3 regions of the Streptomyces sp. NPDC048018 genome follow, and region 1 is predicted to be linked to each of the others. Evidence: riboswitches for the same ligand, from Rfam matches in the RefSeq annotation. Region 1 holds a riboswitch; each other region holds the start of a gene.
What was found. Region 1 has a riboswitch for cobalamin ahead of ACGF1Z_RS21425 (CbtB-domain containing protein). Riboswitches for the same ligand answer to the same signal wherever they lie in the genome.

Region 1 (4,283 bases):
GCGGTCAAGGCCCGGATCAACTGGCGCTAGCGCCCGCGCTTCCCCGGCCTCCGGCGGGGTCCGGTCCGGCCGGCGGGGCGCGGACCCGGAGACGGCGATCGGCCCCGTCCGCCTCCTCGGGCGGACGGGGCCGATCGCGTCGGTGCGTCCCGGAGTTCAGGCGGCCGGTGCGGCCGCGCCGACGGCTTGCGCCGTCTCGGTCCTCGGTGCGAGGAGCCGTTCCGCGAGCAGCCCGAAGGCGAGTCCGAAGACCGCCCACAGGGCCGCCTGGATGCCCAGGGTCGCGAGCCGGAAGTCCCACAGCACGGCGGCCGGGAAGGTGCCCGCCACCGCGTCCTCGTTCCCGGGCAGGAACGCGCAGGCGATCCCGACCGCGGCGACGAAGCCGAGGCCCGCGACGACGGTCGCGTTCCAGTTGCCGAGGCGCGGCGCGAGCCGGCGGCCCGCGACGACCGCGGCGATGCCGAGCAGCACGCTCAGCAGGATCATCAGGAAGAAGAGCGTGGTGCGCTTCCCGATGGTGTCCGGATTGCCGACGGCCGGAGGGGTCGCCGGGTACTTCAGGAACGGCACCAGATAGACCGTGGTGAAGGCCGCCGCCGCGACGAGCGCCGCGGTGGCCTTCGCGGTGAACCGGCCGACCCGGCCCAGGACGAAGCAGAACGCCAGGGAGGCGATGCCGCCGAGGGCGACGCCGTAGACGAGGACGCCGGTGGCGAGACCCGCGGTGGACTGCAGGTCGCGGCTGACGATCTCCTCCTCGGAGTCGGCCTGGGTGGCCGCCCCGTTCGCGCCGTGGTCGTGCGCCGGCGCGGCGTGCTCCGCCTTGGCGGCGGCCTCCTCGACGGCGATCGAGGCGTTGACGGACGGCTCACCGGCGACGTAGGCGACGGCGAAGGCGAACAGTCCGGCGATCAGACCCGCGAGCAGGCCGCGGAGCAGGAGTCTCCCGACGAGTGAGCCCGTGGGAGCGGTGGGGACGTGCGCGGGGGACGACATGCGTGCGGTGGCCCCTCAGTGGCAGGGGAAACCGAGCAGGTGGCGCCCGTCGTGGACCCACTCGTGCACGTCGCTGCCGGCGAACAGGGACGTCGCACCCTGCTCCGCACCGACGAAGTAGAGCGCGACGAGCATCAGGACACCGACGAACAGCGCCCAGGGCAGCACGGCGCGGACCGGCAGCGTGAGCGGGACCGTGACGGCGGGGGTGGACGGAACGGCGGGCGACGCAATGGCCTCGGCCATGGTGGAACCTCCTCGGGAACTCGCGTCCCATACGGTGGTGCGCGACGACGGTCGTCGGGTCTGACTCACCGCCCACCGGCTGGGGGCGGCTCACAGTGGCGCGACCGTGCCGGACTCTCACCGGGCTTCCGTCTCGCCGTCGTCGTTCATATGGAAATGTCGACTGACGGTACCGCGCCGATCACAACACGCCAAGAGCGCCTGAACCGCTGAGGGATGAATCACCCATGACCACGCCCCCGCCCGGGACCGTGCACCTCTCCCTGATCGCGCCCGCCATGAACCGGTCCCTGCGCGAGGCGAGGTTCGACGACGACGAGCCGCTGGAGCCGCTGCGGAACCGGAGCGTCAGCCCGCTCCGCACCGGGCCCCGGGTGCGGCTGCTCCGTTCGCCGTCCGCGCGCTGCGCGGAGACGGCCGGGCTCCTCGGGCACCCGGAGGTGCCGGCCGAACCGGCGCTCGCGGGCTGCTCGATGGGCCGGTGGCGGGGCCGCGGCCTCGACGAACTCGGCGCCTCCGAGCCGGAGTCGGTGGCCGCGTGGCTGTCCGACCCGGCCGCCGCCCCGCACGGCGGCGAGTCCCTGCGGGAGCTGCGCGCCCGGGTCGCGGGCTGGATGGACGCCCTGGAGCCGGGCACCGTCGTCGCCGTCGCCGAGCCGGACGTCATCCGCGCGGGCGTCGCCCACGCGCTGGGGGCTGCGGAAGCGGTCTTCTGGCGCCTCGACGTGCGCCCGCTGGAACGGGTCGAGCTGTCGGGGCGCTCGGGGCGCTGGAACGTGCGCCTGGGAGCGCCGGCCGGCTGACGCCGCCTGCCACCCGGGTCAGGCGGCAGGCGGCAGGCGGCGAGTGTCAGGCGGCGAGTGTCAGGCGCCAGGCAGCAGGCGGCGGGCGTCAGGCGGGACGCGTCGGGCCGGGGTCACGCCTCCAGCACGGCGCGCAGGGTCTTCGCGAACTCCTCCGGGGCGCCCTGCTGGCCGAACTCGCCGCCCAGGAAGCCGCCGTGGTTGCTCGGGAAGACGGCGAGCGGGGTGCCGAGGCCCTCGGCGACGGCAGCCGCCGCGCGCGCCGCGAACTCTCCCTCGGACTCCTCGCCGGCGGCGACCACGATCCGGGTCGGCGCGGCCCGCAGCGCCGGGAAGTCCGGGGCGAAGGAGGTGCAGCCGCGCATGTTCTGCCCGAGCAGCGGATCGTCCCGCTTGCCGTCGTCCTCGGCCGGCAGGCCCAGGGTGTCCGGGGCGGCGAACGGACGCGCCGCCCAGTCCGCCGGGAACGGGCCCTTGTGGGAGACGACCGCGAGGAACCGGACCATGCCCGCGCCCCAGCCGTCGCGCAGGTAGGTCGCGTGGACGTCCGCGCAGACCGCGAGCGCCCGCTCCCGGTCGGGGACGACCTGGGCGGTCGGCGGCTCGTGCGCGACGAGGGTGTGCACCAGGTCCCCGCGCGCGGCGACCAGCGCGAGGGAGTTGACGGCGCCGCCGCTGCTCGCGAAGACGTCCACGGGACCGGCGCCGAGGTCCTCGATCAGCCGGGCCAGGTCGTCCGCGTGCTCCTCGGGCAGCGTCTCGGCGGCGCCGTCCGTGCGGACGCTCCGGCCGACCCCGCGCGGGTCGTAGGTGACGACGGTCCGGTCGGTGAAGTGGGAGGCGAGGGTGGTGAAGCCGGTCGCGTCCATCGGGGAGCCGATGAGCAGCAGGGGGCGCGGGTCGCTCCCGGTGCCGGGGCGCACGTCGTAGCGAAGGGTCGCGCCGACGGTCTCCAGGGTGCGGGTGTCGGTCTCGGCCATGGTTCTCTCCTCCGTGGTGGATCGGTCAGGGGGTAGACCCTGGCCGCCGCCGGAACTCATCGGCGGCACGTGAAGTCCGCCGCCGGACCACCCAGGCCGGGTGCACCTGTCCGGTGGCGAGACGAAACGTCTTGCCGGGCGAGGACCGGAGGCGTACGGTGAACAGGTGACGAGACGATACGTCTCGTCGCGGATCTCGCTCCATGGATCCCGTCCCCGTCGCCGCGCCCCGGGAGGTCGCCCTTGTTCCGTGTCCATCTCCTCGACGTCACCAAGCGCTACGACGACCGGTACGTTCGGGACCGGCTCGTCCTCGACCGGGTCTCGCTGACCGTCCGGGCCGGCGAACGCGTCGGCGTCGTCGGGGACAACGGCTCCGGCAAGTCCACCCTCCTGCGGCTCCTCGCCGGCATCGAGCGCCCCGACCACGGCACCGTCACCGTCGAGTCCCCCGGCGGCGTCGGGCACCTCGCCCAGACCCTGGACCTGCCCGGCACCGCCACCGTCGGAGACGCGATCGACCGGGCGCTCGCCGGCGTCCGGACACTGGAACGGCGCATCCGCGAGGCCGAGGCCGCGCTCGACGCGACCGGCGACCTCGACGGGTACGCCGAACTGCTCGCGGCCTACGAGGCCCGCGGCGGCGAGGGCGCCGACCGGCGCGTGGAGACCGTGCTCCGGCGGCTCGGCGAGCGCACGCCGCTCGACCGGGACCGGCCGCTCGGCACCCTGTCCGGCGGCCGGCGGTCCCGGCTCTCGCTCGCCGCGACCCTCGCCGCCGAGCCCGAGCTGCTGTTGCTCGACGAGCCCACCAACGACCTCGACGACGAGGCCGTCGCCTGGCTGGAGCAGCGGCTGCGCACCCACCGGGGCACGGTCGTCGCCGTCACGCACGACCGGACCTTCCTGGACCGGATCACCACCGCCGTGCTGGAGGTGGACCACGAGACCCGGACCGTACGGCGGCACGGCGACGGCTACGCCGGCTACCTGGCCGCTCGGGCGGCCGAACGCGCCCGCCGGGAGCGGGAGTACGAGGAGTGGCGGGCGGAGCGGGCCCGGTACGCGGGGCTCGCCGACAGCACCATCGACCGCTTCTCCCTCATCCCGCGCAAGGCTCCCGCCGCGTTCAGCGGCGCCGGCGCCTTCCGGGCGCGGTCACGGGCGCACGGCGCGATGAGCAGGATCCGGGCCGCCCGCACCCGGCTCCGGGAGCTCGCCGAGCACCCGGCGCCCCGGCCGCCGGACCCGCTGC
Region 2 (4,283 bases), on a different contig from region 1:
TCCGCTCAGACCATGCCGCCGGCGACGGCCGGCAGGATGGTGACGTTGTCGCCGTCGGCGAGCTTGGTCTCGATGCCGTCGAGGAAGCGCACGTCCTCGTCGTTCAGGTAGACGTTGACGAAGCGGCGCAGCTTGCCGCCGTCGACGATGCGGGCCTCGATCCCGGTGTGGCGGGACTCCAGGTCGGCGAAGAGCTCGGCGAGCGTCGCGCCCTTGCCCTCGACGGCCTTGGCGCCGTCGGTGTAGGTGCGGAGGATGGTCGGGATGCGGACCTCGATGGCCATGACGTGGGCTCCTGTCGGAAGGGACGGAATGGGCGCGCGGCTCTGGCCCCCGCGCGAGGGGGGTCGTGCTGGGTGTGTGCGCTCGGGCCGGTGCTTCAGAGCGCAGCGCGCGGCGGACACATCGCGCTGGCGAGGCGGCACAGGTCGACGTGCAGGCGCGCCGTGAGCAGGGGTGTGCCCGGCGTCTCTTCGCTCACGTCGTGGGAAACCATGCGGTCATCGTATCGATTCCCGGTCCGGGTTCCGGAATGTGATCTCACATGACGGACAGATCGCGTTCGCCTGCCGGACGGACCTCCGGAGCGGCGAGGTAGACGACGAGCGGGCTCCCCGTCCGGGGATGCGGGATGACCTCGGCTTCGACCCCGTAGACCTCGTGCAGCAGGGCCGGGGTCAGCACCTCGGCCGGTGTGCCCTCGGCGAGGACCCGGCCGTCCTTGAGGACGTAGAGGCGGTCGCAGTAGGCGCCGGCGAGGGTGAGGTCGTGCAGCGCGAGGAGGTTGCCGGTGCCCAAGTGGCGCACGAGGGAGAGGATGTCCAGCTGGTAGCGGATGTCCAGGTGGTTGGTGGGCTCGTCGAGGACGAGCAGCGCCGGTTCCTGGACGAGGGCGCGGGCGACCAGGGCGCGCTGTCGTTCGCCGCCGGACAGACCGGGGTACGGGCGCTCGGCGAGGTCCGCGATGCCGACCCGGGCCAGGGCCGCGTCCACCCGGGCGAGGTCCGCCGCGCTGTCGCCCTCCCAGAAGCGCTTGTGCGGGGAGCGGCCGAGGGCGACCAGCTCGCGGACGGTCAGCTCGAACTCGGCGGAGCTCTCCTGCGGCACGGTCGCCACCCGGCGGGCCCGTTCCCGGGTCCCCATCGTGTGCAGGTCGGCGCCGTCGAGGAGGGCGCGGCCGCCGGTGGGCGTGAGGGTGCCGTAGACGCAGCGCAGCAGGGTGGTCTTGCCGCTGCCGTTGGGGCCGACGAGGCCGACGGTCTCCCCGGGGCGGACGACGAGGTCGGCGGCGTGCAGGCGGTCCTCGTAGGACATGCCCCGTACGCGCAGTTCGGTCATGCCGGCACTCCTTCGGCGCGGCGGCGCATCAGCCAGAGGAAGAACGGGCCGCCGGTGAGCGCGGTGAGGACGCCGACGGGGATGTCCTGGGGCGCGGCGACGGTGCGGGCGGCGAGGTCGGCGAGGACGAGGGCGAGCGCCCCGCCGAGGGCGGCGACCGGCAGGAGCCGGCGGTGGGGCGCGCCGACGGCCAGCCTGGCGGCGTGCGGGACCATCAGGCCGACGAAGCCGACCGCGCCGCTGGCCGCGACCATGACGGCGGTGACCAGGGAGGCGAGGACGAAGACGACGGCGCGGAAGCGGGCGGTGTCCAGGCCGAGGACGGTGGCGCCCTCCTCGCCGACGAGCAGCAGGTCGAGCGGCCGCGCGAGGGTGAGCAGGAGGCCGATGCCGAGGGCGAGGACGGCGGCGGGCAGCACGAGGCCGTCCCAGCGGGCGCTGCCGAGGCCGCCGAGGGACCAGAAGAGCGCCTCCTGGAACTGTTCGGGCCGGCCCGCGACGACCAGGAGCAGGGTGGTGAGCGCGGACAGGATGTAGGAGACGGCCACGCCCGCGAGCACGAGCCGGGCGCCGGTGAGGGTGCCGCCGCGCCGGGCGAGGGCGTAGACGAGGACGAGCGAGAGCAGGGCGCCGGCGAAGGCGCCGGCGGGCAGGGCGACGCTCGTGGTGACGCCGCCGGCGACGCCGAGGACGAGGACGCCCACGGCTCCCGCGGAGGCCCCGGAGGAGATCCCGAGCAGGAAGGGGTCGGCGAGCCGGTTGCGGACGAGGGCCTGGAGGACGGCGCCGACGACGGCGAGTCCGGCGCCGACGATCGCGCCGAGCAGCACCCGGGGCAGGCGGACGTCGAGCACGATCGTGCGGTACGGGGAGGGCCCGGCCCGGCCGGTCAGGGCGTCGAGCACCTGACCGGGCGGGACGCGGACGGAGCCGAGCGCGAGCGAGGCGACGACGGCCGCGGCGAGCGCCACGAGCAGCCCGGCGACGACGGCCGGGTACCGCTGCGCGGGGCTCATCGCGCGGGGTGCAGCTGGGCGGCGAGCTTGTCGACGGCGGCGGGGGCCCGGACGCCGAGGACGGTGTCGGACAGCGGCATGACGGCGAAGCGGCGGTTCCTGATCGCGGGGACCTCGCGCAGGGCGGGGTCGTCGAGGAGGCGCTTCTTCTTCTGCTCGACGGAGGTGGTCCCGTAGTCGTAGATGACGACGACCTCGGGCCGGCGGGCGACGACCTGTTCCCAGGTGGCGTCGCCGAAGGTCTTGTCGAGGTCGGCGAAGACGTTGCGGCCGCCGGCGCGGGTGATGATCTCGTTGCCGATGCCCTTGCCGCCGGCGGTGAAGGCGGTCTTGTCGCCGCTGTCGTAGACGAAGACGGAGACGGGGGCGACTCCCCCGAGGCGCTTCTCGGCGGCGGCGACGGTGTTCCTCGCCGTGCGGACCCATGCCTCGGCCCGGCCGGCGGCGCCGAAGGTGCGCCCGACCTCGTGGACCTCGCGGTAGAGGTCGGCGAAGGAGCTCCTGCCGTCGGGGCACGACTCGGTGTTGAGGCGGGTGGCGATCCCGGAGCGCTCCAGGTCGGAGCGGGCGCGGCCGGCCGTGGCGTCGAAGGCGGAGGCGTATCCGCCGTAGACGAAGTCGGGGTTCGCGGCGAGCAGCGCCTCCTTGGAGGGGTACTCCTTCGCGAGGACGGGGACGCTGTCGTAGGCCTTCTCGTAGGCGGGGAGGACCGCGTCGTCGAGGTAGGCGGTGCCGGTGAGGGACTTCTCCAGGCCGAGGGCGAGCATGACCTCGGTGACGTGCTGGTTCATGGTCACCGCGCGCTGCGGCGGGGCCTGGTAGGTGGTCGTCACACCGCAGTTGGTGACGGTGTACGGGAAGCCGGCCGCGGGCCGGGCCGCGGGCTTGCCGGCGGGGGCCGAGCAGGCGGCGAGGAGGGATATCAGCGCGGCGGCGGGCAGCAGCGGCGTACGGCGCCAGGACATGACGGAACGGGCCTCCTGACGGGGATCTCCGCGTCCCCGGTCGGTGGTGGGAAGGCGGCAGGTCAGTTCCTGGCTTCCACCCCGGGAGGGTGGTCACAGTGGCGGGACCGTGCCGGATTCGCACCGGCTTCCTGGTTCCTGCCGCCCGTTGGTCGCGCTCAGTCTCGCATGATCATCGGGAGGGTCGGTCGTACGCCTCGACGACCTCGACCTCTTCCTCCGTCACGACGCCGTCGACGATCGTGTAGGAGCGGAACTGGAAGGGGCCCGCGCCGTCGGTGTCGGCGGTGGAGACGAGGACGTAGTGGGCGTTCGGCTCGTTGGCGTAGGAGATGTCCGTGCGCGACGGGTAGGCCTCGGTCGCGGTGTGCGAGTGGTAGACGATCACGGGCTCCTCGTCCCGGTCGTCCATCTCGCGGTAGAGCTTCAGCAGGTCCCCGGAGTCGAACTCGTAGAAGGTGGGCGAGCGCGCGGCGTTCAGCATGGGGATGAAGCGTTCGGGGCGGCCTGAGCCGGCCGGGCCCGCGACCACGCCGCAGGCCTCGTCGGGGTGGTCCGCACGGGAGTGTTCCACGATCTGGTCGAACAGGGCTCGGGTGATGGTCAGCATGCCGACAGGATAAGCAGACGGGCCGCCCCGTACCGAGGAGTGGTACGAGACGGCCCGGATGTCGAGACGGTGCAGGTCAGGAGCGCTTGACGAAGGCGGCGCCCTCGGGGTTGCGGGCCTTCAGCACCAGGTAGGAGACGGCCAGGAGCAGGCCCCAGACCGGCGCGCCGTACAGGGCGACCCGGTTGTCCGCGTCCATGCCCATGGTCACGATGACCATGCCGATGAAGGCGAGCGAGAAGACGCTGAACCAGATACCGCCCGGCGCCTTGAACGAGGACTGGGGCAGCTCGCCGCGGTCGGCCTTGAGCCGGTAGCGGATCTGGCAGATCAGGATGACGATCCAGGCCCACA
Region 3 (4,283 bases), on a different contig from region 1:
CAGTTCAACGTCACGTCGTAGTGGTCGGGGTGCAGCACGCCGCGGGCGGTGCGGGTCTGCTCCCAGGCCGGCAGGGGGCCGCTGCGCTCGGCCAGGTCGGCGGAGGCCTCGTACGCGGCGAGCATGATGCGCTCGGCGATCCGGGTGGAGAGCGCCCGCGCCTCGGGGGAGTCGAAGGGCAGCTTCAGCTGGAAGAACACGTCCTGGAGGCCCATCGCGCCCAGGCCCACCGGGCGCCAGCGGGCGTTGGAGCGCCCGGCCTGCTCGGTCGGGTAGAAGTTGATGTCGACGACCCGGTCGAGGAAGGTGACGGCCGTGCGGACGGTCTCGTCGAGCCGCTCCCAGTCCAGGTCCGAACCGGCCACGAAAGCGCCCAGGTTGACCGAGCCGAGGTTGCAGACGGCCGTCTCGCCGTCGTTCGTGACCTCGATGATCTCGGTGCAGAGGTTCGAGGAGTGGACGACCGTGCCGGGCTCGGCGGTCTGGTTCGCGGTGCGGTTGGAGGCGTCCTTGAAGGTCATCCAGCCGTTGCCGGTCTGCGCGAGGGTCCGCATCATCCGGCCGTACAGGTCACGGGCCGGCATGGTCTTCCGGGCCAGGCCCCTGGCCTCGGCGGCACGGTAGGCCGCGTCGAACTCCTCGCCGTACAGGTCGACCAGTTCGGGAACGTCCGCCGGGGAGAACAGCGACCACTCGGCGTCCGCGTTGACCCGGCGCATGAACTCGTCCGGGATCCAGTGCGCCAGGTTCAGGTTGTGGGTGCGGCGGGCGTCCTCGCCGGTGTTGTCGCGGAGCTCCAGGAACTCCTCGATGTCCGCGTGCCACGTCTCCAGGTAGACGGCGGCGGCGCCCTTGCGGCGGCCGCCCTGGTTCACGGCGGCGACCGAGGCGTCGAGGGTCTTCAGGAAGGGGACGATGCCGTTGGAGTGTCCGTTGGTGCCACGGATCAGCGAACCGCGGGCGCGGATCCGGGAGTAGGACAGACCGATGCCGCCGGCGTGCTTCGACAGGCGCGCGACCTGGTGGTAGCGGTCGTAGATGGAGTCCAGCTCGTCCTGCGGCGAGTCGAGCAGGTAGCAGGACGACATCTGCGGGTGGCGGGTGCCGGAGTTGAACAGGGTGGGGGAGGACGGCAGGTAGTCGAGCCGGCTCATCAGCCCGTACAGCGCCGCCACTTCGTCCAGGGCGCGGACGGAGTCGTCCTCGGCGAGGCCGGCGGCGACGCGGAGCATGAAGTGCTGCGGCGTCTCGATCACCTTGCGGGTGATCGGGTGGCGCAGCAGGTAGCGCGAGTAGAGGGTGCGCAGACCGAAGTAGCCGAAGCGGTCGTCGGCGGCGAGGTCGATCGTCCCGTCGAGCCGGTCGGCGTGCAGGGCGACGAACTCGGCGGTGCGGTCGGCGATCAGCCCCTCGCGGTGACCCACGGCGACGGAGGCGGAGAAGCAGACCGCGCCCTGGCCGGCGGCCTCCTCGGCGATGGTGAGCGTCAGCAGCCGGGCGGCGAGCCGGGAGTAGGCCGGGTCCTCGGCGATCAGGCCCGCGGCGGCCTCGGTGGCCAGCTCGCGCAGCTCCGCCTCGTCCGAGCCGGCGTGCCGGCCGCGCAGGGCGGCGGCGGCGACCTTGCCGGGGTCGGTGTCCGGGAGATCGGCGGTGAGATCGGTCAGGGTCCGCAGGAGTACGGTCCCGGGGCCGTCGCTCTCGATCGCTGCGGCCGGATCGGCGGGCGCGATGGTCACGTGGGGGCTCTCCCTCGCTCGGCTCGGGGCCAGGGCGGGAGGCGGGAACGGGCGGCCGCACGCACGGCGGCGCCGCGTCCACCGGCCCACTCCGCGAGGCCCGGACGTCTGTGGCACCCGGAACGGACGGACCGGGCGCACTGTCGGCAGGTCTTCGGACTCGCTCGTACGACGAAATGCACGAAGCACACCGTTGCGGGACAGTTCCGGATTTCCACCGGATTCCCCTGCGGCGACAGCGAGCACGAGCATACATGTGGGGGGCGCCTCTGATGGCACCCCCCACATGTTGTGTGTCGTGTGTTTCCCTACAACTCCAGGGCGTAGCAGAGAAGTACGAATTCGGGCCGCTCGGGGATGGGGGCCCAGTCCCGTTCCGGGGCGCGGAGGAAGCCCAGGCGTTCGTAGATGCGGTGCGCGGTGCGCATCCCGGTCTGGGTCGACAGGACGATCCGCGCACAGCCCGGGACGGCCCGGGCGCGATCGACGCAGGCCCGGACGAGCGCCTCGCCGACGCCGCGGCCGCGGGCGGCGGGAGCCACGGCCAGCATCCGGATCTCGGTCTCTCCGGGCTTGGCGCGGTCGCCCATCACCCCGGGGGCCGGGACGAAGGTGACGCCGCCGAGGAGGGCGCCCTCCTCGCCCACGGCCACCAGGACGTCGGCCACCTCGGCCCGTCCGGCCACGTTCCGCAGATGGCCCAGGTACCAGTCGTCCTCGCCGCGCAGGAGGTGCCCGTCGTCCAGGTAGGCCCGGCCGGTGATCTCGCCGAGGGTCTCGTACTCCTCCGGCCGTACATCTCTGATCGTGAAGTCCATGCTCCAGTCTCCCGCGGGCCGTCCGCTCCGCGGGCGCCGGTGCCCCGGACTTCGCGCGTCCGCAACACACGGCCGCCGGGACCCCCTGGCAGGGGTCCCGGCGGCCGTCGGAGCCGTGCCGGGCTCAGTGACCGGCGCCGACCTTCGGCAGGTCGGTGGAGACGCCCGGGTCGCCGGCGTCCGCGGTGTAGTCCTCGGGCGAGGTCTCGTCGACGCCGTCCGGCGTGCCCACGGCCCGCAGGACGAGGGTGAGGACGACGGTGACGAGGACGTTGAGCACGAAGGCGGTGAGGCCGATGTAGCCGATCTCGCCGATGCCCGGGATCTCGGCCGCGGAGCCGCCGAAGTGCTTCTGGGTGGGGCTGGCGACCCCGTACGCGGCGGCCGTGCCGTAGACCATGCCGACGGCCCAGCCGGCGAGCAGCGCCCAGCGGTGCATCCAGCGGGTGAACAGACCGCCGACCAGGGCGGGGAAGGTCTGCAGGATCCAGATGCCGCCGAGCAGCTGGAAGTTGATGGCGACCGTCTTGTCCATGGTGAGGACGAAGACCAGGGCGCCGACCTTCACCAGCAGCGAGACCAGCTTGGAGACCTTGGTCTCCTGCGCGGGGGTCGCGTCGGGCTTGAGGAAGTCCTTGTAGATGTTGCGCGTGAACAGGTTGGCCGCGGCGATCGACATGATCGCGGCGGGCACCAGCGCGCCGATGCCGATCGCGGCGAAGGCCACGCCCGCGAACCAGTCCGGGAACATGTTCTCGAAGAGCTGCGGGATGGCGAGCTGACCGTTCTTCACCGTGACGCCGGCCGCGATGGCCATGAAGCCGAGCAGCGCGAGCAGACCCAGCATCAGCGAGTACAGCGGCAGGATCGTGGTGTTGCGGCGGATCACCTCACGGCTCTTGGAGGAGAGCGTCGCGGTGATCGAGTGCGGGTACATGAACAGGGCGAGCGCCGACCCCAGCGCCAGCGTGGCGTAGGTCCACTGACCCGCGTCGCCGGGCACCAGCGCGCCCTTGGGCTTGCCCGTGGCGGGGTTGACCGTCGCGTAGGCCTCGCCGGCCTTGGCGAAGATCTCGTCGAAGCCGCCCAGCTTGATCGGGATGTAGATGATCGCCACCGCGATGACGATGTAGATCAGCGTGTCCTTGACGAACGCGATCAGCGCGGGCGCGCGCAGTCCGGACGAGTAGGTGTACGCGGCCAGGACGCCGAAGGCGATGAGCAGCGGCAGGTCCTTGACGAACCAGTTGGTGTTCTCGCCGCCGCCGACGCCCATCACGTCCAGGACGGCCTGGATGCCGACGAGTTGGAGCGCGATGTAGGGCATGGTGGCGAGGATGCCGGTGACGGCGACCGCCAGCGACAGGCCCTTGGAGCCGAAGCGGCCGCGGACGAAGTCGGAGGTGGTGACGTAGCCGTGCTTGTGGGAGACCGACCACAGGCGGGGCAGGAAGGTGAAGATCAGTGGGTAGACCAGGATCGTGTACGGCACCGCGAAGAAGCCGGCCGCGCCCGCCGCGTAGATGGCCGCCGGGACGGCGACGAAGGTGTACGCCGTGTAGAGGTCGCCGCCGAGCAGGAACCAGGTGACCCAGGTGCCGAAGGACCGGCCGCCGAGACCCCACTCGTCGAGGGTGTCGCTCTCGGCCCGGCGCCAGCGCGCGGCCAGGAAGCCCATGACCGTGACGGCCAGGAAGAAGAACACGAAGACGCCGAGCGCGACGCCGTT

Region 2: linked by a shared signal. The riboswitch ahead of ACGF1Z_RS11200 (ABC transporter substrate-binding protein) and the one ahead of ACGF1Z_RS21425 (CbtB-domain containing protein) in region 1 are both predicted to bind cobalamin.
Region 3: linked by a shared signal. The riboswitch ahead of ACGF1Z_RS23590 (ribonucleoside-diphosphate reductase subunit alpha) and the one ahead of ACGF1Z_RS21425 (CbtB-domain containing protein) in region 1 are both predicted to bind cobalamin.

Annotation. Positions count from the first base shown of each region.
Region 1 covers NZ_JBIDBK010000005.1:329,119-333,401, forward strand. The annotation lists gene ACGF1Z_RS21415 (glycosyltransferase family 2 protein) at 1-30, shown strand, start outside; gene ACGF1Z_RS21420 (CbtA family protein) at 157-999, opposite strand; gene ACGF1Z_RS21425 (CbtB-domain containing protein) at 1,015-1,245, opposite strand; cobalamin riboswitch at 1,281-1,421, opposite strand; gene ACGF1Z_RS21430 (histidine phosphatase family protein) at 1,473-2,048, shown strand; gene ACGF1Z_RS21435 (alpha/beta fold hydrolase) at 2,162-3,028, opposite strand; gene abc-f (ribosomal protection-like ABC-F family protein) at 3,272-4,283, shown strand, end outside.
Region 2 covers NZ_JBIDBK010000002.1:1,194,515-1,198,797, forward strand. The annotation lists gene ACGF1Z_RS11180 (MoaD/ThiS family protein) at 6-284, opposite strand; gene ACGF1Z_RS11185 (putative leader peptide) at 380-496, opposite strand; gene ACGF1Z_RS11190 (ABC transporter ATP-binding protein) at 541-1,338, opposite strand; gene ACGF1Z_RS11195 (FecCD family ABC transporter permease) at 1,335-2,354, opposite strand; gene ACGF1Z_RS11200 (ABC transporter substrate-binding protein) at 2,351-3,319, opposite strand; cobalamin riboswitch at 3,362-3,502, opposite strand; gene ACGF1Z_RS11205 (Mov34/MPN/PAD-1 family protein) at 3,492-3,929, opposite strand; gene ACGF1Z_RS11210 (amino acid permease) at 4,006-4,283, opposite strand, start outside.
Region 3 covers NZ_JBIDBK010000006.1:60,506-64,788, forward strand. The annotation lists gene ACGF1Z_RS23590 (ribonucleoside-diphosphate reductase subunit alpha) at 1-1,736, opposite strand, end outside; cobalamin riboswitch at 1,864-2,001, opposite strand; gene ACGF1Z_RS23595 (GNAT family N-acetyltransferase) at 2,045-2,554, opposite strand; gene mctP (monocarboxylate uptake permease MctP) at 2,679-4,283, opposite strand, start outside.